One region of the Streptomyces sp. NPDC048434 genome, then DNA from elsewhere that is predicted to be linked to it. Evidence: riboswitches for the same ligand, from Rfam matches in the RefSeq annotation. Region 1 holds a riboswitch; each other region holds the start of a gene.

Evidence for each region. A riboswitch is a leader RNA that binds a small molecule or an ion and turns the genes downstream of it on or off. The one in region 1 is predicted to bind cobalamin.
Region 2: it holds a riboswitch for cobalamin, as region 1 does, so the genes downstream of both, ACGFWI_RS11280 (HoxN/HupN/NixA family nickel/cobalt transporter) here and thiI (tRNA uracil 4-sulfurtransferase ThiI) in region 1, are expected to answer to the same signal.
Region 3: it holds a riboswitch for cobalamin, as region 1 does, so the genes downstream of both, ACGFWI_RS36205 (cobalamin biosynthesis protein) here and thiI (tRNA uracil 4-sulfurtransferase ThiI) in region 1, are expected to answer to the same signal.
Region 4: it holds a riboswitch for cobalamin, as region 1 does, so the genes downstream of both, ACGFWI_RS24080 (prenyltransferase/squalene oxidase repeat-containing protein) here and thiI (tRNA uracil 4-sulfurtransferase ThiI) in region 1, are expected to answer to the same signal.

The regions. Positions count from the first base shown of each region.
Region 1 covers NZ_JBICXQ010000003.1:316,587-323,916, forward strand. The annotation lists gene ACGFWI_RS05570 (ABC transporter ATP-binding protein) at 1-1, opposite strand, end outside; gene cobF (precorrin-6A synthase (deacetylating)) at 366-1,190, opposite strand; gene thiI (tRNA uracil 4-sulfurtransferase ThiI) at 1,187-2,521, opposite strand; cobalamin riboswitch at 2,674-2,892, opposite strand; gene ACGFWI_RS05585 (iron-containing alcohol dehydrogenase family protein) at 3,069-4,238, opposite strand; gene ACGFWI_RS05590 (NAD(P)-dependent oxidoreductase) at 4,304-5,239, opposite strand; gene ACGFWI_RS05595 (aldehyde dehydrogenase) at 5,359-6,882, opposite strand; gene ACGFWI_RS05600 (mandelate racemase/muconate lactonizing enzyme family protein) at 6,879-7,330, opposite strand, start outside.
Region 2 covers NZ_JBICXQ010000007.1:242,934-250,263, reverse strand. The annotation lists gene ACGFWI_RS11285 (alpha/beta fold hydrolase) at 1-834, shown strand, start outside; cobalamin riboswitch at 985-1,192, shown strand; gene ACGFWI_RS11280 (HoxN/HupN/NixA family nickel/cobalt transporter) at 1,223-2,395, shown strand; gene ACGFWI_RS11275 (VOC family protein) at 2,464-2,964, opposite strand; gene ACGFWI_RS11270 (DoxX family protein) at 3,130-3,681, opposite strand; gene ACGFWI_RS11265 (enoyl-CoA hydratase/isomerase family protein) at 3,830-4,615, opposite strand; gene ACGFWI_RS11260 (CaiB/BaiF CoA transferase family protein) at 4,621-5,847, opposite strand; gene ACGFWI_RS11255 (M20/M25/M40 family metallo-hydrolase) at 5,895-7,265, opposite strand.
Region 3 covers NZ_JBICXQ010000044.1:31,613-38,942, reverse strand. The annotation lists gene ACGFWI_RS36210 (cobyric acid synthase) at 1-799, opposite strand, end outside; gene ACGFWI_RS36205 (cobalamin biosynthesis protein) at 810-1,871, opposite strand; cobalamin riboswitch at 2,004-2,157, opposite strand; gene ACGFWI_RS36200 (hypothetical protein) at 2,360-2,803, shown strand; gene ACGFWI_RS36195 (caspase family protein) at 2,809-5,442, shown strand; gene ACGFWI_RS36190 (extracellular solute-binding protein) at 5,439-6,839, shown strand; gene ACGFWI_RS36185 (hypothetical protein) at 6,897-7,133, opposite strand; gene ACGFWI_RS36180 (anion permease) at 7,156-7,330, opposite strand, start outside.
Region 4 covers NZ_JBICXQ010000021.1:9,540-16,869, reverse strand. The annotation lists gene ACGFWI_RS24100 (TetR family transcriptional regulator) at 89-721, shown strand; gene ACGFWI_RS24095 (ferredoxin) at 1,002-1,235, opposite strand; gene ACGFWI_RS24090 (aldehyde dehydrogenase) at 1,235-2,686, opposite strand; gene ACGFWI_RS24085 (MBL fold metallo-hydrolase) at 2,963-4,042, shown strand; cobalamin riboswitch at 4,250-4,410, shown strand; gene ACGFWI_RS24080 (prenyltransferase/squalene oxidase repeat-containing protein) at 4,579-5,877, shown strand; gene ACGFWI_RS24075 (SCO2322 family protein) at 5,877-6,548, shown strand; gene ACGFWI_RS24070 (CbiQ family ECF transporter T component) at 6,545-7,330, shown strand, end outside.

The DNA.
Region 1 (7,330 bases):
CCCCTACGCTCACGAGCACGCTCCGTTCCGCACAACTGCCATGGTCTTCCCGGTCCTGAGCACCGTACGGACGCAGCCCGGCCCAGCGGGACGCCAGAAAGTCGAAACTCCAGCACCTCCATCGTCCCGATGCGTGACCCGCCCACTGCGACCATCGACCGACAACCGGGTACATCGGTCGGACCGGCGAGGGCGAGGTGGCGGTCGCGTGGCTCACTGTTCGGTGGCGGGGCGCGGGCCTCGGTGAACCGAGGCGAATACCGGGGCCAGGCGAGGCGGTTCGGGCATCCGTAGGCACGCCACCCGCATCCGGTGGCGCGGCCGGCGGGCCGGCGGCCGGCCGCCCGAAGGTTGCGGTCACAGCATTAGCAGGACTCCGGTGGAACGGCATCTGCCGACGCTCCGGGAGCGTCGGCGCGCAGCAGGCAGGCATCCATGATCCAGCCATGACGCTCCCGGGACGCGGCACGCAACTCCAGTACCCGGTCGGCAACTTCGGCCAGCGGGCCGGAGACGAGCAACTCCTCCGGTGTGCCGACGTAGGCGCCCCAGTACATCCACCAGCCCTCGTCCCGGTGCGCGGTGAGTGCCGCACCGACATCGAGCATCACGGCGATGTCCTCGCCCTCGCCCTCGCCGAGAGCGGACCCGGCGATGTGCCGGCCGGGGGCGATCCGGACCGGGCGCCCGAGCCGGGTCACTGTCGTACGGTGGCGGGCGGCCAGCACCGAGAGGCTGCTCACCCCGGGAATCACGTCGTAGGTGAAGGGCACCGCACCCCGGTCGGCGACCTCCTCCAGCGTGTCGATCGTGCTGTCGTAGAGAGCGGGATCGCCCCACACCAGGAAGGCGCCGGTCCGGCCCGGCGCCAGCTCGTCCCGGATCAGCCGCTCGTACAGGGCGGTGCGGCGGTGGCGCCAGTCGACGACCTGGGCCCGATAGCCGGCCGGGCTCGCGGGGGAGCGGTCACGCCGAGGGTCCTCGGCCTCGACCACTCGGTGTCCGGAGCCGGCGTGCTCGGCCAACAGATTCCTGCGCAGCCGGGTCAGTGCGGACGTCCGGGTGCCCTTGTCGAGCAGGAAGAACACGTCGCAGTCCCGCATGGCCCGTACAGCGGACAGCGTCACATGCGCCGGATCCCCCGAGCCGATCCCGATCACGAGGATCCGTCGACGGTCTTCTCCGGTCATGAGGACACCGCCCCGGACGGCCCCGTTGCACACACGGCCGGGCCAGGGCTGCCGGGCGCGGAGCCGCCGTCAGGGCTGTCCGCGCCGGGCTCCGTCTCTCCGTCGGTCTCGCCCGGGTACATGACCTGGACATCGCGCAGCAGACTGTCCACCACGTCGTCCAGGTCGAGGCGCTTCTCCACCGAACGCAGGTCGGTCAGTCCGGCCCGGAGGGAGACCCGGGACGGTGCGAGGAGCTTGCAGCAGTCCTCGTCCGGCAGCACGGAGATCTCCGCGGTGCCGATGGACCGGGCCTCGTCGATGATCTCCTGCTTCTCCCAGCCGACCAGCGGCCGTAGCACCGGCAGGGCGGCGGCCTCGTCGACGGCGGCCATGTTCGCCAGGGTCTGGCTGGCCACCTGTCCCAGGCTGTCACCCGTCACCAGGGCCTCCGCTCGCGTCCGGCCCGCCAGCGCGGAAGCGGCACGGACCATCAGCCGTCGTTGCGCGACGACCTGGAGCCTGCCGGCCCCCGCGATGGCCAGTTGCTTCTGGGCGTGGCCGAGCGCGATGACATGCAGCCGCCCACCGGGCTGGTAGCGGTTGAGTTCCCGGGCGAGGGCGTAAGCCTTGTACACGGAAGCGGCGTTCGTGTACGGAGCGCCGGTGAAGTGGACGAAGTCGCAGCCCAGTCCACGACGCATCGCCCGGTAGGCGGCCACCGGCGAGTCGTACCCGCCGGAGAGCAGCACCAGGGCACGTCCGCCGGAACCGACGGGGAGTCCGCCAGGCCCCTGGTGACGGATCCAGGAGAGATAGCTCTCCGTGCGGTCGATCTCGACCGAGACCCGCACATCCGGGCTGGAGAGGTTCACCGGTACGGGCCCCAGGGCCTCCTGGACCCGTGCCCCGAGAAAGCGCTCGAACTGCGACGAGGTCATCTCGAAGGTCTTGTCCCGGCGCTTGACCCGCACGGCGAAACTGATTCCGGGTCGCTCGGCACGGGCGCCGGCGAGCGCTTCCACGGCTGCCTCGGTGAGGTCCGTAACGGTGCTCGGGACGCGCAGGGCGGGCTCCACCGAGTTGAACCCGATCACCCGTCGGGCGCGCTCCACGAGGACATCCAGAGGGACCTCGCCGCCGAGCACGGTGACGCTCTGGCCGGACTTGATCCACGTGGAGCCGCCGACGCCCCGCAGCGCGCGGCGGAGGTTGTCGTGCAGCCGCTCGATGAACAGGTGCCGATTGCGGCCCCTGAGGAAGATCTCACCATGCTTGAGCAGGACACAGGGCCCGCTTGGGCGGGGCGTACGGGGAGAAGGGACGGAGGGAACGCTCGCTTCGCCGGGCACGAAACTCTCCTTCGCGAGTCGTCGTGAGGACCGGCGCCGGGCCGCGAACGGGATGCGGGCCCGCCCCGCGCACCACGGGCACGGTGGGGTGAAACGCACCACTCACTCAGCGGTCCCGCTACCGGGTCGCCATGGAGGCGTGCGTGGTGATCGCACCGCGCACGAGCAGTGGCAGGTCTTCGGACTTGTGGGCACATCCCGAAGGACGGGACGCCTACTGGCCGTCGCTTCCCAGGTCACACACGGACCCAGTGCTTCATGACGGCGGTCGTTCCCACTCACCGCTGCGAGGCAGTCCCGGACTTCCACCGGATTCCCTCTTGCGACACCCCGTCTGGCGGGCGGGGTGAACCAGCTGCGGGTCCAGGGTAGACAAGGCGGCGCGTGGCCCGTGCACGAGGCGAAGCTCGACCGGCCCCAACCGTCGACCTGCGCGAGCCGTGCGGCCCCCTCGTTCGAGGAACAGCGAGGGCGCGGGGTCGCGCCCCGGGCCTCGCCGCCCAGGGACGAAACTCCGCATCCGCCCCCCGCGATTCCGCGCCGCCCGTCAGTACACCCGGGTGAGGATCTCCAGCACCTCCGCCTCGCTCGGCAGCAGCGGAGCGTTCTTGGTCACCGCGTCCGCGACCGCTCCCGCGGCGATGGCCGGCAGCATTCCGCGGTCGGCGCCCAGTTCGCGCAGGGGCCGCTTGACGTCCAGTGTTCCGGAGATCTCGCGCACGGCCTGCACCGTGGCCCGTGCCCAGTCGCCGTCCGCGGGCGGGGTGCGGCGCATGGCCCGTCCCACCTGCTCGTACGCGTCCCGGGCCGCCGGAGCGCTGAACACCATGACCTCCTCCAGTACGGCGGCCAGGGCCACTCCGTGCGGGGTTCCGGTGTGGGCGGTGAGCGCGTGGCCGATTCCGTGGACGAGGCCGAGTCCGGACAGGGTGAGGGCCTGGCCGGCGAGGTGGGCGCCCAGCATCAGTGCGGCGCGGGCGTCGAGGTCCGAGCCGTCCCGGTACGCGGTGGGCAGCGCGCCGCTCACCATCGTCACGGCCTGCGTGGCGTAGGCGACGGAGACCGGGTTCGCGCCGCGTGAGGCCAGCGACTCGATGCCGTGGACGAGTGCGTCGATGCCGGTGGCGGCGGTGGCCGGAGCGGGCAGACCGAGCGTCAACTCAGGGTCCAGCAGGGCGATTCGGGGCTTCACGGAAGGGTGACCGAGATACACCTTGCGGCAGGCTCCGGCGTCCTCGATCACCCCGAAGCCGTTGGTCTCCGCCCCCGTGCCGGACGTGGTGGGGATCGCGATGAGCGGCAGTCCGTCGGCCGCTTCCCATAGACGGCCGGCGTCGGCGGCAACCGCGTCCGGATTGCCGACGAGCAGGGAGATGCCCTTCGCCGCGTCGAGAACGGAGCCGCCGCCGAGCGCGACGACCGCGGCCGGCCCGAAGGCGCGGGCCCGCCTGGCGCCCGCGTCGACGTCGCCGGTGGAGGGGTTGGGCGCCACCTCGTCGTGAACGGCGTACTCGATCCCGCCGGAGTCGAGGATCTTCAGGACGCGTTCGACGACGCCCGCTGCGCGCAGACCCCGGTCGGTGACGACGAAGGCGCGGTGCCGGCCCGTGGTCGTGATCAGCTCGGGGAGCCGGTCGATGTGACCGGGCCCGAACTCGATGCGGCAGATGGGGTCGATGCTCAGCGGCGCGAGGCTGTCGCGCTGAGGAGAGGCCATGGGTGCGGCTCCTGATGTGGGTGAGTGTGAGCGTGGGAGCGTGTCCGGCGGTGCCTTCCGGCGCCTCAGAGCACCAGTGCCGCGTCGTCCAGCGCGGCGGCCGGATTCGGCAGACGGAACTCCCGGCCGGCGAGCGACTCGTAGAGGCGGACGGGGCTCATCTCGCCCGCGAGGTCGCCGTGCTCGGCCTTGGCGCGGCGGTAGATCTGCTCGACCAGGGCGGACAGCTCGGTGGACACACCCAGGTCCCGGCCGAGGTCGATGGCGAGCCCAAGGTCCTTGCAGGCGAGTGCCATCGCGAATGAGTCGTCGTAGTCACCGTCGGCGAGCACGCACATGATGTCGCTCTCCAGGAAGTTCGAGGCGGCCGGGCTGGCGAGCAGCGAGCTGCGCAGCACTCCCAGGTCGACGCCCGCCTTCACGCCCATGGCGAGCACCTCGGAGGTGGCGACCAGATGGCTGAACCACAACAGGTTGATCATGAGCTTGACGCTGTATCCGGCGCCGATCGGGCCGACGTGCAGGATCCGGTCGGGGTCACCCATGGCTTCGAGGACCGGCAGCGCGATCCGGAAGTCGTCGTCCGCGCCACCGGCGAAGATCTGCAGTATGCCGGCCTCGGCGCCCCGGGCCATCCCGCTGACCGGCGCGTCGAGTCGGCGCACGCCCCGGGCGTCGAGGACCTCGGCGGCTACTCGTTCGGCGGCCGCGGGCGTCGACGTCGACATGTCGATCCACAGCGCGCCCGGCGCCAGCGCCTGCGCCGCACCGCCGCGCAGCAGCACCTCCTCGACGATCCGCGGGTTGGGCAGCATGGTGAGCAGCAGCTCCGCGCCCTCGGCGCAGGCGGCGGGGGAGTCGGCCCAGGTGGCGCCGAGCGCGAGATGTTCGGCGGCCGCCTCGGGCCGGGTGTCGTGCACGGTGACCAGATGTCCCGCGTGAATCAGATGGCGGGCCATGTGGCGACCCATATTGCCCAGGCCGATGAAACCGATCCTCATCGTTGTCCTCGCTGCGGTGAGAAGAGAAGGAGGGAGAAGGGGGAAGAGGGGAGAGGGGAGAAGTGAGAAGGGGGGCGGCGAATGGGGAAAGAGGGGGGAGCGGCGAAAGGGGCTCGTGTTCAGCCCCCGAGGTTGATCCAGGTGGTTTTGAGTGCCGTGTACGCGTCCAGCGCGTGCAGGGACTTGTCGCGGCCCGCGCCGGTGGCCTTGAAGCCGCCGAAGGGAGTGATGACGTCGCTGGCATCGAAGGTGTTGATCCAGACGGTGCCGGCCCGAAGGCGCCTGGCCGTGCGGTGGGCGACGGTGATGTCCCGCGTCCAGACCGAGGCGACGAGTCCGAAGTCGGTCTGGTTGGCGAGGCGTACGCCCTCGTCGATGTCTCCGTCGTAGGTCACCACGGCGAGGACCGGGCCGAAGATCTCCTCCTGGCCGACGGCGGAGGTGTTCGCCACCCCGTTCAGCACGGTCGGTTCGATGTAGCTGCCGCCGGACTCGGTAAGGGTCCGTCCGCCGCCGAGGAGTACGGTCGCGCCGTCCTCCCTGCCGCGTGCGATATAGCCGAGGATCTTGGCCAGCTGGTCCTCGTCGACGATCGGGCCCATGACGGTGGCCGGGTCGAGCGGGTCGCCGACCCGGAAGGTTGCGGCGGTGATCCGGCGAACGGCCTCCAGGAGCCGTTCCTTCACGGAGGCGTGTACGACGACCCGGGATCCCGCGTTGCAGGTCTGGCCCGCGTTGTAGAAGATCCCCCAGGCCACGGCGGAGGCGGCGGCCTCGATGTCGGCGTCCGCCAGGACGAGCTGCGGGGACTTGCCGCCGGCCTCGACGGCGACCTGCTTGCCGTTGGACTCGCCCGCGTACACCTGGAAGAGCCGCGCCACCTCCGCCGAGCCGGTGAAGGCGATCTTGTCGACCTCGGGGTGGCGGCCGAGCGCCTGCCCCGCCACCTCGCCCCGCCCGGGGATCACGTTGAACACACCGTCGGGCAGTCCGGCCTCGCTGCCGAGCGCGGCCAGGCGCAGGGCGGCGAGCGAGGTCTGTTCGGCGGGCTTCAGGACGACGCTGTTGCCGGTGGCGAGCGCCGGGCCCAGCTTCCAACTGGCGATCAGCAGCGCGTAGTTCCACGGAACGACCGCGCCGACCACGCCCAGCGGCTCCCGGGTGATCAGCGCGAGCGCGTCACCGGGAGTCGGCGCCACCTCGTCGTACGTCTTGTCGATGGCCTCCGCGTACCAGGCGATGGTCTCGGCCGCCTGGTTCACGTCGATCCGCACCGACTCGGTGATGGGCTTGCCCATCTCCAAGGTGTCGAGCAGGGCCAGTTCCTCGGCGTTCGCGCGGATCAGTTCGGCCCAGCGCAGCAGGACGCGCTTGCGCTCCCTGGGGGCGAGGTCGCGCCAGCGTCCGTCCTCGAAGGCCGCGCGGGCGGAACGCACCGCCCGGTCGACGTCCTCGGCGGACGCGGCCTGCACCTCGGCGAGCAGCGCGCCGTCGCGCGGCGAGACGCTCGGGAAGGTGTCGTCGGACGTGGCGTCGGTGAAGGCGCCGTCGATGAACGGCCGCGTCTCGAACCTGAGCTTGTCCGCGGCGGCCCGCCACTCGTCGTACGACCGGTGCAGCAATTCCTCGATGGTGTAGGTCACGTGAGCCTCCAGTGGTCGATCGCTTCCTCGTCGAGCTCGATGCCGAGACCGGGCTTGTCCGGCACTTCGAGATCGCCCTCGGCGTTCACCCGCACCGGCTCGGCGAGCATGAAATCGCGGCGTTCGGGGGTCCAGCCGGGCGGGTCGTAGGGGAACTCGAAGAAGGGGCCGCCGCCGACGCCCGCCGCGACATGCAGATTGGCCAGGACGCCGATGCCGTTGGTCCAGCTGTGCGGGGTGAACTGACGGTGCTTCAGTTGGGCGAGTTCGGCCAGGGTGCGGGCACGGTGCATGCCGATCGCGAGCACCACGTCCATCTGGTAGATGTCGAGGGCGTCCTCTTCGAGGTAGCGCAGCAGCTCGGTGGGGGAGTGGTGCATCTCGCCGGCGGCGATGCGCACCCCCGGGTTCTCGGCCCGCAGCCGCTTGAAGCCGTCGAGGTCGGCGT
Region 2 (7,330 bases), on a different contig from region 1:
ACCGCCTGGTCCGAGATCGACAACGGGCTCGTGCCGATCGACGACGGTGAGCTGTTCTACGAGACGGCCGGCTCGGGCCCCGCGGTGGTGCTGCTCCACGGCGGCATGCTCGACCAGCACATGTGGGACGAGCAGTTCGCCTGGCTGGTGAACTCCGGCCTGCGCGCGATCCGTTACGACTTCCGCGGCCACGGCCTGTCCTCCACCGTGGCCGGGGACTACGCCAACCACGACGACCTCTGTGCCCTGCTGGACGCGCTCGATGTTCCCGGCGCCGTCCTCGTCGGCCTCTCCCATGGTGCGCGGGTCGCGCTCGACGCCGCCATAGCCCGCCCGGAGCGGGTGACGGCCCTCGCGCTGGCCTCCCCCGGCATCAGCGGCCGCGCCTTCACCGACCCCTTCCTCCTGGAGCACATCAAGGCGCAGGTGGCGGCGATCGGCACACCGGACGGCGCGGAACGGTATGTCGAGCACTTCCTGCGGATGTGGGTGGACGGACCGCATCGCGAACCGTCCGCGGTGCACCCGGGATTCCGCGAGCGGATGCGCGCCTCGGCCGAGGCCAATGTGGAGGTGCATGCCGAGGGTGCGGGTGCCGGTATGCCCCTTGAGGTCGGCGCCGCGGGCCGCCTGGGCGAGATCCGGGTGCCGACGGTCGTGTTCGACGGCGACCTCGACAGCAGTGACATCTCCGCCAATGCCCATGCGATAGCGCTGACCGTTCCCGGCGCCCGAAGAGTCCGGATACCGGGGGCGGCCCATATGGTCAATCTGGAGAACACCGCGCTCTTCGACCGCGAACTCCACACCTTCCTCTCCTCCCTGGACCACTGACCCACCGCGGACCACGGCCCCTGGGACCACCGGCTCCGAGGGCGGCCGCGGTGGCAACGACCGCCCCGTGGAACGGCCGGCCGCGCCCGGGGAGTGCTCCCTCCCGGGCCACGGGCAAGCCCCGTGCACCTCACCCCTCCCTGGTGGCAGTTAGAGTGACCGGGCCGTGGTGTTCGGGAAGCCGGTGACGGACCTTGTGGTCCCAGACCGGAGCGGCCCTCGCCACTGTGATCGGGGAGTTTCCGCCCCTTCCGCAGGCGCACGGCGCGCCTGCGGCGCCACTGGCCGCGGCCGGGAAGGCGGGGGCGGGCGCGTGCACCCGTAAGCCAGGAGACCGGCCACGGCATCTCACGAACTGATCCACGAGGTGCTGGAGCGTAACCGCCGGATGGTCCTGTCCACCGATACCCGACCCACCCCTGCCTCCACCGCCTTCCGCTGGCGCCGGCAGGACACCGTCCGCACCGCGGGCCTGATGGCCGTCATAGCCGGTCTGCATCTCATCGCCTTCGGCGTGCTCTTCCTGCTCGTGGTGCCCCATCACTACGCGGTGGGCAGCCAGGTCTTCGGGGTGGGTCTCGGCATCACCGCATACACCCTCGGTATGCGGCACGCCTTCGACGCCGACCACATCGCCGCGATCGACAACACCACCCGCAAGCTGATGGCCGACGGCAAGCGGCCCGTCTCGGTCGGCTTCTGGTTCGCCCTCGGCCACTCCAGCATGGTCGTCGCAATGGCGGCCCTGGTGGCGGGCGGCGCCCAGCTCGCGGGCACCCTGCTCAACGACGAGTCCCGTACGCACCAGATCCTGGGCACGGTCGGCACCACGATCTCGGGCACCTTTCTCTACCTCATCGCCGCCCTCAACCTGATCGCCCTGACGGGGATCTGGCGGGTCTTCCGCGGTATGCGCAACGGCCACTACGACGAGGCCGAGCTGGAACAGCGCCTCAATGCGCGCGGCTTCATGAACCGCTTCCTGGGACGGTTCACCCGCTCGATCTCCCGTCCCGGCCAGATGTTCCCGCTCGGCTTCCTCTTCGGGCTCGGCTTCGACACCGCGACCGAAGTGACCCTGATGGTGATGGCCGGCAGTGGCGCCGCGGCCGGCCTGCCCTGGTACGCCGTGCTGTGCCTGCCGCTGCTCTTCGCCGCCGGGATGAGCCTGTTCGACACCCTCGACGGCACCTTCATGAACTTCGCCTACCAGTGGGCGTTCTCCAACCCGGTGCGCAAGGTCTACTACAACCTCACCATCACCGGCCTGTCGATCGCCGTCGCCTTCTTCATCGGCACGATCGAGCTGGTGACCGTGCTGCACGAGAAGCTCGCCCTCAACGACCCGCTGACCGGCTGGATTTCCGGCCTGGACCTCGGCAATGCGGGCTTCCTCATCGTCGGCCTGTTCATGGTGGTGTGGGCCGCGGCGCTGGCGTACTGGCGACTGGCCGGCGTCGAAAAGCGCTGGGCGGAGCGGGCGGAGCGAACGAAGTCGGCGCAGCGGACGGAGGCGGCGGAACAGACGGGGTCGGCGGAGCAGGCCGCGCCGGGCTCCTGAGGCGCGTCAGCCGCACGCGCCCCGTACGTCCCCGGCGCCCGTATCGGCGTCGGGCCACAGCCGCCCTTTCAGGTGGCCGAACCGGCCGCCGAACCCGTCACCAGATCCGGCCCCCAGCGCTCCAGCGCCGCCGCCAGATCGAGTGGCAGCAGCCGCTCCGGCTGGTCCGAACCGGGCCAGTCCTCCCGCGGGACCCGCCACATCACCTCGAACTCATTGCCGTCCGGGTCCTTGGCGTACAGCGACTTGGCGACGAGGTGATCACTCGACCCCACCAGCGCGCCCCGCTCGACGAGCTGCGCATGGGCCGCGACCAGCTCACCGAGCGTGCCGATTTCCCAGGCCAGGTGGTAGAGCCCGACCCGCCCGGCCTCGGGCCCCGGCGCATCCGGCCCCACCGCGAACAGCGCCAGATCATGATCGTTGAGTGAGCCGGGAGCGCCGAGGAACGCGGCCCGTCCCGGGACCTCGATCCCCACCGCGAGCCCGAGGGCCTCGGTGTAGAAAGCGACCGACCGCGCCACATCACGGACGTAGAGCACCGCGTGGTTCAGACGTCGTACGGACATGCAGCCTGCTCTCCGATCTCCTGCCACGACACCGCCGGGGGCCGCCGTGCCCTCCCCCACTCCTGATCTACCCCGCCCGCCCCGCCGCTGCCCGAATTCCTCCGGCCGGGATCCGGCCGTTTTCGGCCCGGGTGCCCGAAGTGCGGGGAGCGGCTCACTTCCGGGTCACTTCCGGACCAGCAGAACCGCGCCCGCCAGCACCACACCCAGCACCAGCGCGGCCACGCCGTGGACCGGCCGGTGTGCGCGCAGGCCCGGCAGGAGGCGGTCGATGGCGTAGCGGCCGGGCCCGGTCAGCGCCAGGGCCGCGGCACCCGCGGTCAGCAGCAGCTCGTACTCCACGCCCTTGGGCGCGAAGAAGCCGCCGCCCCACTTCACGGCAAGGGCATTGATCATCGTGCCGACGACCGCCGCACCGGCGAGCGGCGTGAGCAGCCCGACCACCAGCCCGAGCCCGCCGAGCGTCTCGCTCAGACCGGCGACGACGGCCATCGTCCTGCCCGACGGATAGCCGCTCATCGTGAAGAACTGCCCGGTCCCGTCCAGCCCCGGGCCGCCGAACCAGCCGAGCAGCTTCTGGGCACCGTGGACCGCCATGGTCAGTCCGAGCGCGATCCGCAGCAGGAGCAGCCCGGTGTCGTAGCCGTGCGAGGAGGGGGCGGGGCGCATCGAGGCGCCGATGCGGGCGGACTCGAGAGTGCTGAGGGGGGACGTCATGAGAGCGCTCTTTCGCATGTCGGGGACGGCCCGCGAGGGCACCGCCCAGAACTACTTGAAACTTCAAGTCACTGTCCCGACGATACACAGCACCCCCACGCCGGACAACATGCCCCGGCACACGGACCGACGCCCGGACCGGCAGCGGTCAGGAGGCGGCGGGCGGGACCGGTGCGGCGTCCGATCGCCGCCCGAGGAACGCGCCGATCGCCCGGTCGAAGTCGGACCGCGCCACCGCCGGCCGCGGATTGACGGCGGCGGCCTTCCGCTGTGGTGCCAGCGCGGCGGTCACCGCCTGCTTGGCGGCCCGGATCGCCGCGGGTGGCTGCTCGGCGATACGGGCGGCGAGGTCGCGGGTGCGGGCGGCGAGTTGGTCCGCGGGCACGCCCTCGTCCGCGAGCCCGAGGGACACCGCGGTGCGGGCGTCGACCAGTCGGCCGGTGTAGAGCAACTCCCGCGTCGCGGCGGGCCCGGCCAGCGCGACCATGCGGGCGGCGAACGCAGGGCTGGCGAGGATGCCGAGCCGGGCGATCGGCATCCCGATCCGGGCGCTGTCCGCCATGAGCCGCAGATCGCAGGCGAGGGCGAGTTGGCATCCCGCACCGGCGGCGACACCGCGGATCTCGGCGATCACCGGAACGGGACAGTCCTCGATCGTGGTGAACGCCGCTTCCATCTGGGCGAAGGACTCCTCGACGTATCCGTCGTCCGCATCCACCCAGTCGGTCATGTTCGAACCCGCGCAGAACGTGTCGCCATGCCCGCGGATCACCAGCACCCGCAGCGACCGGCCCGCCCCGAGCTCCCTGACCTGGCGGGCCAACTGCGCCCAGGCCCGGCCGGGAAGGGCGTTGCGCCGGCTGCCGTCTCCGATACGGATCTCGGCGACCGCGCCGGACCGGGACGTCCCGATGGTGGGTTCGTATGCGGGCACGGGGTTCACTTCGCGGCCTTTCGCGCGCGGAGAACGGCCAACTCCCGCGGACCGACGCCGAGGGCGGCCAGGATCTGCGCGGTGTGCTCCCCGTGCCGGGGCGGCGGGGTGCGTACGGTCGCCGGGTTGCCGGACAGCTTGACGGGAGAGGCGAGGGTGCGCAGGGTGCCGGCGTCGGCGTGTTCGAGTTCGGCGACCATGCCGCGCGCGATGACCTGGGGATGCCGCAGGGCCTGGTCGACGGTGTTGATCGGGCCGACCGGTACCTCCGCCTCGGTGAGGAGCACGGCCCATTCCTGCGCGCCGCGTGCCCGCAGCGCGCGTTCGATGAGCGGGAGCAGTTCCCCGCGATGACGGACCCGGTCGGGGTTGGTCACGAACCGTGGATCGTCGGCCAGCTCGGCGAGTCCGATCGCGGTGGCGAAGCGGCGCCACAGGCCGTCGTTCCCGGCCGCGACCATGAGGTGACCATCGGCGGTCGGGAACGCCTGGTACGGCACGATCGTCGGGTGGGCCGAGCCATAGCGCTGCGGAACGTCGCCGGAGGCGAAGTACCCACTGGCGACATAGCTCAGCCAGGCCACCTGGCCGTCCAGCAGCGAGACATCGACCCACTCACCGCAGCCGGTGTGCTCGCGGTTGCGCAGGGCGGCAAGGACGCCGATGGCGGCCCACATTCCGGCAGCGAGATCGGCCGGGGACACCCCGAACCGCACGGGTGGACCTGCGGGCTCTCCGGTCACGCTCATGACGCCGCTGATCGCCTGCGCTATCGCGTCGTACCCCGGCTCGCTCCGGTACGGCCCGGTCTGCCCGTAACCGCTGATCGAGGCGTACACCACACCGGGATTACGGTCGCGGACGTCCTGATAGCCCAGGCCGAGGCGGGCAGCGGTGCCGGGCCGGAAGTTCTCCACGATCACATCGGCGGAGGCCGCCAGGTCCTGTATCAGACGCAGACAGTCCGGGTCCTTGAGGTCGACCGCGATGCCGCGCTTGTTGCGGTTGACGCTGTGGAAGTACGCCGCGTCCTCGCCCTGGAAGGGGGGACCCCAGGCGCGGGTGTCATCGCCGGAGGCGGTGTCCTCGACCTTGATCACGTCGGCGCCCAGGTCGGCCAGCACCATGCTGCAGAACGGCCCGGACAGGATGCGGGACAGATCGAGGATCTTCAGACCGGTCAGAACGCCGTCGTGGACCAGCCAGGGCGGGGATTGTGGTGTGGTGCGCATTGCGGTGTCACGCCTTTGTTCGTGTGGTTCGCCGAGGGACCGGAGGGTCAGGAGCCCAGTTCGAGCAGCAGCTCCATGCAGATCGCGGTGGCGTCGAGGAAGTAGTCGACGCGCAGGTTCTCGTTGGGCGCATGATTAGCCTGGTCGGCGTTGGCCAGCGGCAGGCCGATGCTGGGCACACCGAGGACCCCGGTGAAGATCCAGTCCGGAAGGGTGCCGCCGTACGCGGGGATCAGCAGCGGGTCACGCCCGGTGACCCGGGAGATGGCACGCGCCACCCTGGGCGTGTACGGATTGTCGATCGAGGTCCGGGAGGCCGGCACGCCACCGCTCTTGGTGACCGTCACCTCGGGGGCATGAGTACGCAGGTGGGCGGCCACGCGCTCGAAGACGGCCTGGGGGTCCTGGCCCGCCGTCAGCCGGATGTCGACACCCGCCTCCGCGGTGTCGGGGATGATGGTCCGGGCCACGTCGCCCGTGGTGATCCCGTTGATCGTCAGGGTGGGGCGGTCGGCCAGCCGCTCATAGAAGGACAGCCCGTTGAAGGCCGGATCCATCTCGGTCAGCCCGATGTCACCGAGGACCTGCGGCAGATCGAGCGGGAGCGCGTCGAACGCGGCGCGGTCGGCGTCGGACAGCGGTTCACGGCCGTCCTCGAAGCCCTCGACGAGGACCCGGCCGCTCGGGTCCTTGAGGCAGGCCAGCGCCTGGACCAGCTGCCATGCCGGATTGGGCGCCACATTGCCGAAGTTGCCGGAATGCAGGGGACGGCTGGGGCCGGTCGCACGGAGCCGGAGACGGACCATGCCGCGCACTCCGTGCGAGACACACCACTCACCCGACTCGTGCACCGAGCGGTCGCTCCAGACGACCAGATCGCCGTCGAACCGCTCCGGGTGCGCGCGCAGGATGCCCGCCAGCGACGGGCTGCCGATCTCCTCCTCACCGTCGAGCAGCACCGTGACCGAGCACGGAAGCGCGCCGACCTGCTCCTCGAACAGCCGCAGCGCCTGAAGGTGCGCGTAGTGCTGCCCCTTGTTGTCGCCGGTGCCGCGCCCCCAGATCCGCCCGTCCCGCAGGACCGGGGCGAAGGGTTCGGAATCCCACAGCTCGCGTGGCCCGGTCGGCTGGACGTCATAATGGCCGTAGATCAGGACGTGCGGCGCTCCGGCGGGCCCGGCGCGGTGGCCGGTCACCAGCGGCCGGCCGTCGCCGACCAGCACCGACGGTGTCAGGCCGGCCCGCTTGACCTCTTCCAGCGCACGGTCGGTCGCGGCGGGGAACCCTTCGCCGGTCGCGCTCACGCTGGGCTGGCTGACGTAGTCCATCAGTCCGGCGATGAGTTCGTCCTGGCGCTCGTGCACCAGTTCACGGGGCGTGCCGGCGAGTTGGGCACGGATCGTGGACGCGTCCGTCATGGTTGACCTCGTTCTTTCGTGGGGCGCCGTGGGGCGTGGGGTCCGTCAGTGGGGGATGCGTCAGA
Region 3 (7,330 bases), on a different contig from region 1:
GCGGCGGCGCCACCACGCTCTCGCGCACCGCACCGCGCAGGGACACCCGCAGACCGTCCTCCTCGTCGATGCCCAGACCGTGCGAGAAGGGCAGTACGCCCAGCGTCTGCCGCCCGGTGAGACCGCGCAGCATCTCCAAGCCCGGCTCCAGCAGCGTGACATCGCCCCGGAACTTATTGACGAGATACCCCGCGACCAGCGCCTGGTCCTCCTTGGACAGCAGCGCGGTGGTGCCGAAGAAGGAGGCGAACACCCCGCCGCGGTCGATGTCGCCGACCACCATCACCGGGATCCGGGCGGCCCGCGCAAGGCCCATGTTCACGATGTCGGTCCGCCGCAGATTGATCTCGGCGGGGCTGCCGGCGCCCTCGCAGATCACCGCGTCGTGGGTACGCCGCAGCTCCTGGAGGCAGTCGGTGACCGTGCCGAGCAACTGCTCCTGGCGCCCCTCGTGGTAGCCCCGGGCGCTGAGCTCGCCCACCGGCTTCCCCAGCAGCACCACCTGGCTGCTGCGGTCGCTGCCGGGCTTGAGCAGTACGGGGTTCATCAGCGCGGTCGGCTCCACCCGCGCCGCGGCGGCCTGCATCGCCTGGGCCCGTCCGATCTCCGCGCCCTCGCGCGTGACGAACGAATTCAGCGACATGTTCTGCGCCTTGAACGGCGCCACCCGCACGCCCTGCCGGGCCAGCCAGCGGCAGATGCCCGCCGTCACCACGCTCTTGCCGGCGTCGGACGTCGTACCGGCCACCAACAGGCCACCGCCGACGGCCCCACCGGATGCCTTCAACCGCCCGTTCACCGGGTCCTCCTCATGCGCCGGGACCCCGGCTGTCGTGAGCCGTACGCGCCACCGCACGTGCGGCCCTGCGCGTCACTGCGCCTGCGGCCGGGCGGGTGGTGCGCAACAGGGCCCGGCGTAGCGCGCCGGCCGCCGGCCGCGCCGCCACCGTCGTCACCAGCGCCAGCACGCTCACCCGGCGCGAGAGCCGCACGGCCCGGGCGATGTCGGGCACCGCGACCGGCGGCGCCCCGTCGTTGAGCACCGGACGGTGTTCCACCCGCCCGCCGTACGCCAGCGTGCCGCCCAGCCGGACACCCAGCGCGCCCGCGAACGAGGCCTCCACGGGGCCCGCGTTGGGGCTCGGGTGCGCGCCGCCGTCCGCCCGCCAGGCCCGCAGCGCACCGCGCCGGTCGGGGCCCGCGAGCACGGTGAGCGCGGCGGTCAGCCGGGAGCCGGGCCAGCCGGCGAGGTCGTCGAGCCGGGCCGAGGCCCAGCCGAAGCGGCGGTGGCGCGGCGACTTGTGCCCCACCATCGCGTCCAGGGTGTTCACCGCCCGGAACGCCACCAGGCCGGGCACCCCGCCCAGCGCGCCCCAGACCAGGGCGCCCACCACGGCGTCCGAGGTGTTCTCGGCGACCGACTCCACCACCGCGCGGGCCATCTGGGGCCCGTCCAGCGCCTGTGGATCGCGCCCGCACAGATGCGGCAGCCGCTCCCGCGCCACGTCCAGGTCGCCCGCCGTCAGCGCACCGCCGACGGCGCGGGCCTCGCGGCCGAGTGAGGTGCCGCCCAGCACGGCCCAGACCGTCGCCGCGGTCAGCGCGATCCGGGCTCCGCCGCGCAGCGGAGCCGGGGCGGCGGCCCGTACCGCGCGCTGCAGCAGCGCGGCACCGGCGGCGGCACCGCCCGCGCACAGCACGGCGTGAGCCGCCCCGTATCCGCGGTGATCGCGCCACAGCCGGCGCTCGACGGCGCCCGCGGCCCGGCCGAAGGCGGCCACCGGATGGCCGCGCCGCGGGTCCGCCGCGATCAGGTCACCGAGGAAGCCGAGGGCCGCGCCGCACGCATATCCCGCGTGTTCGCCGCGCATCGGATCAGACCGCCGCCAGGGCGTGCCGAAGGGGCCCTGCGACAGCGGGCAGTGGAGATCTCGAAGGGCGGCCGGGCATGGCGGTATGTCCTCACTCAGGGTCCGCGCCCTGGCTCGACGTGACGGCGACAAGAGTCTCCTGGCTCCCCGGATCGGCGAGTCCTCCGGCCTTCCAGTCCCTGCGTACGTCATCGGACGTACGCGAGGCGGACCGTGGCCTTCGCTGGAGGAACGCTCCCCGGTGACAGTGGCGGGACCGCGCCGGATTCTCACCGGACTTCCTCATCTGTCGCCGAATGGCTCCGGCAGTCCACCACGCCCCGCGAATGCCCGTCAACTCACCCTTGACCTGCGACGGTGCCCTGTGGCACGCCCTGTGGTGCACGCCACAGCGTGGCAGTCGTGTCACAGACGGTTGCCTGCGCCCCTGATCTCACGTCACTATCTGGTGCACGGCGGCGATGGGGCCGCCGGAAGGGGGCCGGGGGATGACGCAGCGCGCTGACCGCCACGAGATCCGCATCAGGATCACGGGCACGAACAATCCGGAGCAGGACATCGAGGACCTCAAGGCGTGGCTGGAGCGCGAGCCGTGGCTGGACCGGCGCCGGCACGACTGGGAGCTGCGGCCACGGCCGGCGGACGAGAGCGACGACGGCCCCCGCGACATGGCCCTCGGTGTCGACGATCTGATCCTGGTCATCGTCGGCGCCGTCGCCGCCGAAGTCAGCAAAAGTCTCAGCATCGCCCTGCAGGAGTGGCTGCGACGGCGCCGGGAGGAACGCGACACCGGCGAACGGCCCGCCGTCGCGGTCGGGGGCGGCGACGGGGACCTGCACGCGCTCGGCGACGCGGGGCCGGGCGCCGTGGCCCCCGAACGCCCCGATCCCGGCAGCCCGGCGGACGAGAGCGGCAGCACCGCAGGGGACTGAGCCGGATGTCCGAATACGACGCACGGGGCAAGGTCAACCGGGCGCTGCTGATCTGTGTCGACGACTACCGCACGCTGCGCCCGCTGCCCGCGGTGAAGGACAACGCCCGGAAACTGGAGCAGGCCCTGCTCGCCCCCGGCACCGATCTGTTCACCAAGGGCGAGGTCATCACCTGCCGGCCCCAGGAGCCCTGGGAGGTGGAACAGGCGCTGGACGCGGTCACCCAGGAGGCGCGCGGCCTGCTGCTGGTGTACTTCTCCGGCCACGGCCGGGTGGGCCGCGACGGCGGCAATCTGCAACTCATGGTCGGCGCCTCGGAACGGCGTCACAAGACCGTCTCGTGGCAGGACACGGTGCTGTCCTATGTGGACAACGCGCGGGCCGACCGGATCGTGGTCGTCCTGGAGTGCTGTTACGCCGGCAACTCGAGCGAGGCCTTCTACGCCTGCCGCAAGCCCACTTCGCTGCTGATGGCCGCGCAGCCCAACCGCCGTATCTTCAGCGGCGAGGAACCCACCGGAGGCAGCGTCTTCAACCGTGCCCTGGTGCAGATCCTGGAACGGGGCATCCCCGGCAAGCGGTTCGTCACCTTCGAAGACCTCGTCCGGGAACTGCGCGAACAACTGGCCGGTGAGCGGACCCCGATGGGCGACGTCTGGGAGCCGCGCTCGGCGAAGCAGAACACCGTCGACGACGTCATCCTGTCCTTCGCCACCCCCGAGACCCGCCCCCCGACCCCGCTGCGGATCCGCTTACGCCGCTGGCTGAAGTCGTACTTCCGGCACTGGTTCAGATTTCTGCTGATCCTGGCGATCATCTTCGTACCGGCCACCACGGGCGTCGTCCTGCTCAATCTCCCGAACGGCGAAGCGCCCTGCCCGCCCGCCCTCGAACTGCGGCTGCTCACCGCCCCCGAGGCCGAACCCGCGCTGCGCCAGGCGGCCTTCGACTACGAGATGTCCGAGGCCAACACCCGGCCCCTCAGCGGCGAGGGCGACCTCCCCGACGGCTGCCGGCGCGCCCAGATCACCGTCTACTCCGCCGCCAAGGACCAGGTCGACCAGGGCTTCGCGGCCGCCGACCGCTGGCAGGGCGAGGCCCGCGGCACCCGCAAGGACCGTCCGGAAGACCAGGGCATCGACCCCCTCCACCGGCCCGGACCACAGCCCGACATCTGGATCCCGGAATCCACCGCCGACTACTACGAGGCCCGCCGCGGTATGCCCGCCACGGGATCCCCGGCGACCCTGCACTACTCCGCCCCGGTCGCCTACACCCCCCTGGTCGTCGGCATCCCGGCGCGCCGTCGGCTGGACGACGTCGAACCGGCCGCCGCCACCTGGCAGGAGCTGCTCACCGGAACCGACAGCAGCCACCACGACCTCAAACTCCTGCGGCCGAGCCCCGTGCTGTCCGGCACCGGTCTGCTGCACACCATCGGCCTCTACCTCGCCCACGACGGCTCGGGCACCGCCGCGACGAGCGCGCCCGACCCCACCCTGGCCCGGCACGCCGAGGAGCGGCTCTCCGCCCCGGGCAGCCAGTACGCGGGCAGCACCGAACTGCTGTGCTCGCTGCGCCCCGACACGGACGCCGCCGGCTCCGTCGACCGTACGAAGTCCGCGCCCCTGGTGTCGGAGAAGTCCCTCGCCGACTACAACCTCGGCCGCGCCATCGGCAGTTGCCCGGCCCTGGACTCCCCGCTCCCGCTGCGCAACCGGTACGTCGCCTACTACCCGCAGAACGTCCCCGCGCTCGACCACCCCCTGGTCCGCGTCGACTGGCACGGCGCCGTGGACTCCACCCCGCGGCAGGCCGCCGTGGCGCGCTTTGCGCAGTGGCTGCGTGCCCCGGACGGCGGCGGGCGCACCCTGACCGCGCAGGGCTACCGCGGGGTGCCGGACGGCGGCCCGGGGCGGGACTCACCCCTGCTCGACAGCCACGCGGACGTCAGTCCGCTCGCCTCCACGGTCCCCTTCACCGCCGCCCCGGACCAGGTGTCCCGGGTCCTGGACGGCTACGACAAGGCACAGCGCTCCAGCCAGGTGCTGATCCTCATGGACACCTCCACCTCCATGGCCGAGAGCGGCAAGCTCCCGGTCGCCCTGAGCGCGGCCGGCCGCGCCATGGAGCTGGCCGGCGCACGGCACACCTACGGCCTGTGGACCTTCCCGGACCGCGCACACCCCCAGGACCGTGCCGCGGTACGGGAACTCGTCCCGCTCGGCAGCGCCGACCCCGCCCCGGGCAAGGCCGCGCTGGACCGGATCGCGGGCAGCCCGGACGGCGAACTGGTCGACCACGGTGCCGCCATGGAGGAGGCACTGACCCGTGCCGTCCGGAAGATGAAGACCTCCTCGGCCACCAACAAGGCCATCCTGCTCATCCTCGATCAGGACGACGGCGCGGGTCCCGGGCGGGCGGCGAGCGTGGAACGCACCCTGAGCGCACTGGTCAAGGAGGGACCCCATGTGCCCATCCTGGCGCTGGTGATGGGCAAATCGGGGTGTGACACCTTCGCCCTCCAGCAACTGGCCGGCGCCTCCCGGGGCCAGTGCGTGCCCAGCGGCCCGCAGGCCGTCGACACGCTGGCCGGGCGGATCGCCTCCATCGGCACGGCCACGAAGGGGGACCGATGACCGCCCCGCGCACCAGGGCGGCCGCCGCGCTGGCCTGTCTGGCCCTGCTGCCGGCGGTGAGCAGCTGTACGCCGGAGGAGCAGACCCTCCCGGAGCGGGGCGCGATCGTCCTTGCCACCGGCAGCGACCTCAGCAGCTCCGGCATCCGCCAGGATCTGATCCACGCCTGGGAGAAGGAGCACGGCCGCACGGTCCGGATCGTCAGACTCCCGGACACCGCCGACGGCCAGCGCAGCCAGCTGCTGGCGGCGGGCCAGTCCGGCAACGGCGGCTATGACGTGCTCAACCTCGATGTCGCCTGGACCGCGGAGTTCGCCGAGGCGGGCGTGATCCGTCCCTGGGCCACCCGTCTGGACGGCGACTTCCTCGACAGCGTGGCCAAGACGGTGGAGTACGACGGCAAGGTGTGGGGGGTGCCCTTCAACACCGATGCCGGGCTGCTCTACTACCGCAAGGACCTCCTCAAGGAGTACCACCATGCCGTCCCGTCCGACTGGGACGAGCTGAAGAAGACGGCGCAGGAGGTGGCGAGCGCCTACAACCGCAAGGCCGCCGAGGGCACCGGGAGCCACCGGACGAAGCCGCCGACGATGTACGGCATGGTCGCCCAGCTGCGGCCCTACGAAGGGCTGACGGTCAACACCCTGGAGTCGGCCTGGGCCAACGGCGGCGACCCCGACGCCACCAGCTTCACCAAGGGCGAGCAGATCGGTGCGCTCCAGCAGGGCGTCACCGACCTCAAGGGCCGGCTCGACTCGATCATGCCGCACGAGGCCACCACGATGGACGAGACGGAGAGCCGCCGCTGGTTCGCCGACGGCCGCGCCCTGTTCATGCGCAACTGGCCGGTCGAGTACGCCTCGGTCGCCGAGAAGCTCGCCCCCGGCGAGCAGTTCGACGTCACCCAGCTGCCGGCCCGCCGCAGCGACGGCAAACGGATGTCCGTACTGGGCGGGCAGAACCTCGCGATCTCGGCCGGCAGCAAGCGCCCGGCCGGGGCCCGGTCCCTGATCGAGGCGCTGACCGGCCCGCGCAGTGAACGCTGTCTGCTGGAGCGGGGGTTCGCGGCGACCCGCGACTCGGCGTACCGGGAGACGGCCGAGGCGCCGCGCTGCCCGCTGCCGCCCGCCGACGCGGAGCGCGGTGAGCACGGCGCCGCGGGGCAGCCGGAGCCGCGGCCCGACACCCGCACCCTGCACGAGGCGCTGCTGGCGGCCGAACCGCGCCCGCGCAGCGCCCACTACCAGACCTTCAGCAAGGTCGTGCAGCTCGGGGTGTCCGCCTTCCTCAACGGCCGCGGCGGCACGGCCATCGCCGACCGGCTGGCCCGGGAGGCCGATGACGCGCTCGGCGGGCGGGGCGTCCCACCGACGAGGGGCCCGGCGGACGACGGCTGATGCCGTGGTCCGCCGGGCCCCTCGTCCTGCCCGTTGCCGCTGCCGTCCCCGGTGGGGTCAGGCGGCGACGATCAGATAGATGCCATAGGCCACCGCCGCCGCGCACAGGGCGAAGGCGGTCACCGCGCCGGCCCGCGCACCGGTACCCGGTGCGGCGACCGCGACGGCCCCGCCTTCCGGCTGCGGCTTGCGGGCCGTACCGACGATGCCGACGGTGAACAGGCCCACGATCCCGACCGTCACCGCGAGGGTGACGCCGAAGACCTGGCCGAGAGCTGCCCAATCGATGCTCATGGTGATCCTTAGGTGATGACAGCTAGCGGGAGACCGTCGTGGCCTTGGTGCGCCGGGCGGGGGTGGTGGGTGTGGCGGTGTCGGTGCCGGATGCCGGAACCGGCACCTCGGCGGTTTCCGGCACCTCGGCGGTTTCCGGGGCGTCGGTGGTTTCCGGGATGTCGGCCACCGGCGCCGGCTGGCCTGCGGGGGGAGGG
Region 4 (7,330 bases), on a different contig from region 1:
GCGCCACCACCCGCCCCCCTGCCATGCTGTGCCGATCACACCACCGGCACTCACCGCATCGCGGACGGAATGCCACGGAATGGGAAATATGACTACGGAATCCAAGGCGGCCAGGCCGACGCTTCCCGCGAGTCCTCCCCTGACCGAGCGTCAGGAGGCTCGGCGCCGCCGCATCCTGCACACCAGCGCCAAGCTGGCGTCCCGTGGTGGCTTCGACGCCGTGCAGATGCGCGAGGTCGCCGAGTCCTCGGGCGTCGCGCTCGGCACCCTCTACCGCTACTTCCCCTCCAAGGTGCATCTGCTGGTCGCCACCATGCAGGACCAGCTCCAGCACATGCACGAAACGCTGCGCAAGCGCCCCCCGTCGGAGCAGGACCCGGGTGCCCGGGTCGCCCAGACCCTGATGCGCGCGTTTCGCGCACTGCAGCGCGAGCCGCATCTCGCGGACGCGATGGTGCGCGCGCTGACCTTCGCCGACCGCTCCGTCAGCCCCGAGGTCGACACCGTCTCCCGGCTGACCACCGCGATCATCCTCGACGCGATGGGGCTGGACGGCCCCGCGACCCCCGAACAGCTCTCCGCGGTCCGGGTCATCGAGCACACCTGGCACTCGGCGCTGATCACCTGGCTGTCGGGGCGGGCCTCGATCGCCCAGGTGAAGATAGACATCGAGACGGTGTGCCGCCTGATCGACCTCACGGCACCCGGGACGGAGCGCTGACGCCGCCGGATGGGCCGCTCGATGGGCTGCTGGATGGCCTGTTGGGTGGGCCGCCGGGACGGGGCGCCGGGACGGGGCGCCGGGACGGGGTTGTTGAGCGGACCGTTGAGTGATCCGTGCCGGCTGCCGCACAAATGAGTGAATCGCGGGGGCCCGCCGTTAACTCCCGTGCGGGCACGGGTAGTTGGCCCGCAAGGGGCCCACCGGCCCCCTACGGGACCACCACCCCACACCCCCTACGGGGCTCCCGCCGCCCCGTACCCCACACCCCCGGGCCCGCTCACTCCTCCGGCGGGAAGACCGCCTCGCCGCTGTCGGCCACGGTCAGGGTGATGGCCTCCACGGGACACCCCTCGGCCGCCGCCAGTACGCCCTCGTCGGTATCGGTCTCCGGTGCCACCGGGTGCGACTGCCGGGCCGTGTCCAGCCGGAAGCCGTCCGGCGCCGCGCCGACGCACATCCCGGACCCGATGCAGACGCTCCGGTCCACCTCCACCCGCCAGCGGTCCCCCATCAGGCACCCGCCGGCAGATGGATCATCTTGTGCTCCATGTATGCACCGAAGCCCTCCGGCCCGAACTCCCGCCCGATGCCGGAGTTCTTGTAGCCACCGAACGGGCCGAGCATGTCGATGCTGAAGGTGTTCACCGAGTACGTACCGGTGCGGACCTGCCGGGCGAGGTCGATGCCGTGCTCGACGTCGGCCGTCCACACCGAGCCGGAGAGCCCGTAGTCGGAGTCGTTGGCGATCCGTACCGCCTCGGCCTCGTCGTCGTACGGCAGCAGACAGATGACCGGGCCGAAGATCTCCTCGCGGGCGATCCGCATGGAGTTGGCGACCTCGCCGAAGAGGGTCGGCTCGACATACCAGCCCGTCGGCTGCCCCTCGGGCCGGCCGCCGCCGGTGAGGACCTTGGCGCCCTCCTGCCGCCCGAGCGCGATGTAGTCCAGCGAGCGCTGCTGCTGACGGCGGGCGACCAGCGGGCCGAGTTCGGTGGCCGGATCCAGCGGGTCGCCGACGGTGAGCGCGGACGCCGCCGCGCTGAACCGTTCGGCGATCTCGTCGTAGTGGCTGCGCGGTGCGAGGATCCGCGTCTGGGCCACACACGCCTGGCCGTTGATCATCCAGGCGAACGGCACGATGCCGGCCACCGCCGCGTCCAGATCCGCGTCCGGCAGGATCACCGCAGCGGACTTCCCGCCCAGCTCCAGCGTGACCCGGCTGAGGTTCCGGGCCGCGACCTCCATGACCCGTTTACCCGCCGCCACCGAGCCGGTGAACGACACCTTGTCCACGCCCGGGTGCCCGACCAGGTACTCGCTCACCTCGCGGTCCGCCGGGAGGATCGACAGCACCCCCGCCGGCAGCCCGGCCTCGGCCGCGATCTCCGCGAGCAGATACGCGTCCAGCGGGGTCTCCGGCGACACCTTGAGCACCACCGAGCAGCCGGCCAGCAGCGCCGGTGCGAGCTTGGCGGCGGCGGTGAACTGCGGGACATTCCACGGCACCACGGCCGCGACCACCCCGGCCGGCTCCCGCCGCACCAGCAGCGGACCCAGCACCCCGTCCCGCCGCTCCTCGAACGGAAAGTCGCGGGCCACGGTCAGCGCCGCGTCCCACACCAGCATCGCCGCCAGTGACTGCACCATGACGCCGGAGGTGAAGGGCGTGCCGTTCTCGGAGCTGATGACCTTGGCGATCTCCTCGCTGCGGGCCGCGAAGCCGTCCTTGATACGGGTCACCACCGCGATCCGGTCCGCCAACGGGGCGTTCGCCCACACCCCGGACTCGAAGGACGTACGGGCCGCGGCCACCGCACGGTCGACATCGGCCCGTGAGGCGTGCGGCACCCGGCCGATGACCTGTTCGGTGTGGGGCGAGACGACCTCGATCGTGTCCCGGCCGGCCGGATCGACCCACTCACCGCCTATGTAGAGCTTTCCGTGCTCGACGAGGTCGCTCATCGCTGCCGCCTCCTGCGGGTTGGCCGCCTGTCCGACAATCCCTGAGGGGTCCTGAGGGTCCCTGAGCGGTCTCCTGGCTGCCCCTTGGGTGGCTCCTGATGCTGCATCAGCATCGCTCACCGCAACAGGAACTGATACCAGTTCTAGTTGCAGGAGTCCACGGCGCGGGCCGAATCCCAACTCCGCCGGAACGAAGGTCACTTCCCTCCGCATTGAAACCAGTTCTAGTTATAGTGAAGCCGGTACCGGGTGTATGCCACACCGAGAGGGGACCGGATGACGCCACAGGTGACCGACCACAAGGGCGGGGTGTGGAGCATCGCCGTCCCGATCCCGGACAACCCGCTCGGCCACACCCTCGTCCACCTCCTGGAGACCGACCGCGGGCCGGTGCTCATCGACACCGGCTGGGACGACCCGGACTCCTGGGACACCCTCGTCGCCGGCGTCAGTGCCTGCGGCTTCGCCCTCGCCGATCTCCACGGCGTCCTGATCACCCACCATCACCCCGACCACCACGGCCTCTCGGCCAAGGTGCGGGAGGCCTCCGGCGCCTGGATCGCGATGCACGCCGCGGATACCGACGTGGTCCGCCGCACCCGCGAGGCGGAACCGGGCCGGTGGCTCGACCACCTGACCGCCAGGCTCGCGACGGCGGGCGCACCGGACGAACATCTGGCACCGCTGCGGGAGGCGCGCGCCCAGGGGCGGAGCCGGAAGCTGCCCGGACAGGGAGCCGCGCTGCCGGACCGCGACATCAGCCCCGGCGAACTGCTCGATCTGCCGGGGCGCCGGGTGCGCGCCATCTGGACACCGGGGCACACCCCGGGTCATGTGTGCCTCCATCTGGAGGAGGAGCACCCCTCGGGGCAGGCCCCCGGCTTCGGCCGGCTCTTCTCCGGCGACCATCTCCTCCCCGGCATCACCCCGCACATCGGTCTGTACGAGGACCCGGAGGGCGAGGGGCGTCCCCCCTCGAACGAGGGTGAGAGCGTGAGGGACCTCCACGATCCCCTGGGCGACTATCTCGACTCCCTCCAACGCGTGGGCCGGCTCGCCCCCGCCGAGGTGCTGCCCGCCCACCAGCACGCCTTCACCGACGCCGGCGGACGCGTACGCGAGCTCATCGCCCACCACGAGGCGCGGCTCTCCCAGCTGAGGGCCCTGCTGCGCGAACCCCGCACTCCCTGGCAGCTGGCCATGGCCATGGAGTGGAACCGCCCCTGGGAGCAAATCCCGTACGCCTCGCGCAATATCGCCGTCTCGGAGGCCGAGGCCCATCTGCGCCGTCTGGTGAAGCAGGGACAGGCGGAGCGGGTGCCGGGGGCCGGTCCGGTGCGGTACCAGGCGGTGTGAGGGAGGGGCGGGCCCTCGGGCCATGGACCGTGGGAGGGACCTCGACGAGGCGGCGGCCGGTTGCCGCACGGCCCACGGCCGGTCCGCGGTGGGCCCACGGCCGGATTCCGCCCGGCGCCCTCCCCGGCCCGCGGCCGATTCCTGCCCGGCGCTCTCCCCCGCGCAGTTCCGGCTCGTACGGGCGAGCGAGTGGCGGGCGGGGGCCGGTTAAGGTGTGCGGGACAACTTCATCCGTACCCGATCGGGGGAAGCCGGTGGAAATCCGGCGCTGACCCGCAACCGTGAGGACGGCCTGCCCGCACCGCGCACCTGGCCGGGCGCGGAGGGCCGTACGAGCCGGAACACCCGAGGGGGCACGACCAAGGCTCCCGCCACCGGAACCGCCCGCCCGTGCGGACGGCCGGTGCGCGGCACCGTCGAGGTATACGGAGCTGAGCCCGGTGCCACCGCGCCCGATTCATGGATCGGCGCTCGGCCGGCCGGCCGAGCGCGGCTGCGTAGCATCGCCGCGACCCGACCCGAGAGGCACCGACCCGATGGCCCCCATGGCTTCCATGGCTCACCAGGCCCCTTTGCCGCATTCCGTCGCCTTGCTGGCGCGCCGCGCCGCCACGGCGCTGGCGGCCGCGGTGGTGCTGGGCGCGGCCGCTGCCCCCGCCGCGAACGCGGACTCCCCGCCCGCATCCCCCAAGAAGCTGCCCGACGGGCTGTACGGCACCAAGGACCCGCAGTACGACGGGGTCTGGCGGCAGTCGCTCGCGCTGCTGGCCCAGGACACCGTGGGCATACGCCCCGCGGCATCCGCCGTGAAGTGGCTGGCCGGGCAGCAGTGCGCCGACGGCTCGTTCACCGCCTTCCGGGCCGAGCCGGGCAAGCCCTGCGACGCCAAGACCATGCGGGACACCAACCAGACGGCCGCCGCGGTGCAGGCGCTGGCCGCGCTGGGCGGGCACGGGGACGCCGTGCAGAAGGCCGTGAGCTGGCTGAAGTCGGTGCAGAACGACGACGGTGGCTGGAGCTCGATGGCCGGCTCGGCCAGCGATGCCAACTCCACCTCCGTGGTCATCGGCGCGCTCGCGGCGGCGGGCGAGAAGCCGCGGTCCGTGACATCGAAGAAGGGTGGCAAGACCCCCTACGACGGGCTGCTCACCTTCCGGCTGGGCTGCGAGGCGAAGGAGGACGCGCGCGGCGCGTTCACCTTCCAGCTCAAGGGCGCGGCCCCGAACGCCGATGCCACCGCGGCCGCCGCGACCGGAGCGCTCGGCAAGGGCTTTGTCGTCGAGCCGGCCGGCAAGGGAGCAAACGCCCCCGTCAAGCCGCTGAGCTGTAAGGACGGCGAAGGCAAGAAGGCGGGCAGCAGCGATCCGGCGCAGGCCGCGGCGGGCGGCGACGGCTACCTCGTCGCGCAGCTCGACAAGAACGGACAGCATCTGCTCTCCGCGATGCCGGGCGCGGAGAAGCAGCCCGACGTCGGCAACACCGCCGACGCCGTGGTGGCGCTGGCGGCCGGCCGGCACGGCGCCGATGCCGCGAAGCCGCTGAAGTGGCTGGAGAAGAATTCGGCGGACTGGGCCAAGCAGAACGGCCCCGCCGCGTACGCCCAGCTGGTGCTGGCCGCGCACGCCACCGGTACCGACCCGCGCTCCTTCGGCGGCACCGATCTGGTGGCCGCGCTCAACGCCACCGGCCCCGAGCCGGCCGCCGCGGCGAAGAAGGACGCCGACGGCTCCAAGGACGAGGGCGGCCTGGGCCTGCCGTGGATCATCGGCATCGGCCTCGCCATCGGTGCCGGCATCGGCTTCCTGCTGAGCAGCCGTAGGAAGAGCCGGCTCTGATGCGGCGCACCAGGATCGCCGGCGCCGTGCTGCTGGCCGGTGCGGTCACCGGTCTGGCCACCGGGCCCGCCCAGGCGCAGGAGTACCGCTACTGGTCCTTCTGGCACGGCACGGGCAGTTCCTGGGCGTACGCCACCGAGGGGCCGGCCACGCTGCGGCCGGCCGACGGTGCGGTGGAGGGCTTCCGCTTCGCCGTCAGCGCCGACTCCGCCGCGGCCGGCAAGCCCCGGGCGGCCGCCGGCTTCGACGCGATCTGCCACGGCACCCCGGCGAAGGACGGCCGCAAGCGGGTCGGCATCGTCATCGATTTCGGGACCGCGGCGGACGCACCCGGCGGCGAGCGGCCGCCGAAGGCCAGGACGGAGTGTGCCCAGGTGTCCGAGGACGCCTCGGCGGGGGAGGCGCTGGCAGCGGTCGCCCGGTCACTGCGCTATGACCCCAACGCCTTGTTGTGCGCCATCGCCGGTTACCCGACGTCGGGGTGTGCGGACCCGGTGAAGGGGGCGAAGGAGCCCGCGTCGTCCGCTTCTGCGTCTTCGGGCGCGGCGGCGGACGGGGACGCGAGCGGCGGGGGCGACGGCGGCCCGTCCGCCGGGCTGGTCGGCGGTGTCGCGGCCGTCGTCGTACTGGGCGCAGCGGCGGTGTGGCAAGCGCGCCGCCGACGCGGATGAGCGCCCCGCAGGCGACCCGTACCACCGCGCTGCATGCCGGCGCCTGGTGGCTGTGGGCGCTCGGCCTGGCCACCGCGGCCTCCCGCACCACCGATCCCCTGCTGCTGGGACTGCTGGTGGGCGTGGCCGGCTATGTCGTCGCGGCCCGCCGTACGGATGCGCCATGGGCCCGTTCGTACGGGGCGTTCGTCAAGCTCGGCCTGGTCGTGATCGCCATCCGGCTGGTCTTCGCCTTCGTCCTCGGCTCGCCGATCCCCGGTACGCACACCCTTGTCACGCTGCCCGAAGTGCCGTTGCCGGACTGGGCGAAGGGCGTCCGGATCGGCGGCCGGGTCACCGCCGAGGGCATGGTTTTCGCGCTGTACGACGGGCTGAAACTGGCCACTCTCCTCATCTGCGTGGGCGCCGCCAACGCGCTCGCCAACCCGGCCCGGCTGCTGAAGTCCCTGCCCGGCGCGCTCTACGAGGCGGGCGTCGCGGTCGTCGTCGCGATGACCTTCGCGCCCAACCTGGTCGCCGATGTCCAGCGGCTGCGTGCCGCGCGTCGGCTGCGCGGCCGCCCAGACCGCGGGTTCAAGGCGCTCCTCCAGGTCGGACTGCCGGTTCTGGAGGGCGCGCTGGAGCGCTCGGTGGCGCTGGCCGCGGCCATGGACGCGCGCGGCTACGGCCGTAGCGCCGAGGTACCGCCCGCCGTACGGCACCTCACCTCCGTCCTCACTCTCGGCGGGCTGCTCGGTATCTGTGCCGGAACGTACGGGCTGCTGGGCGACACCGGGGGCGGC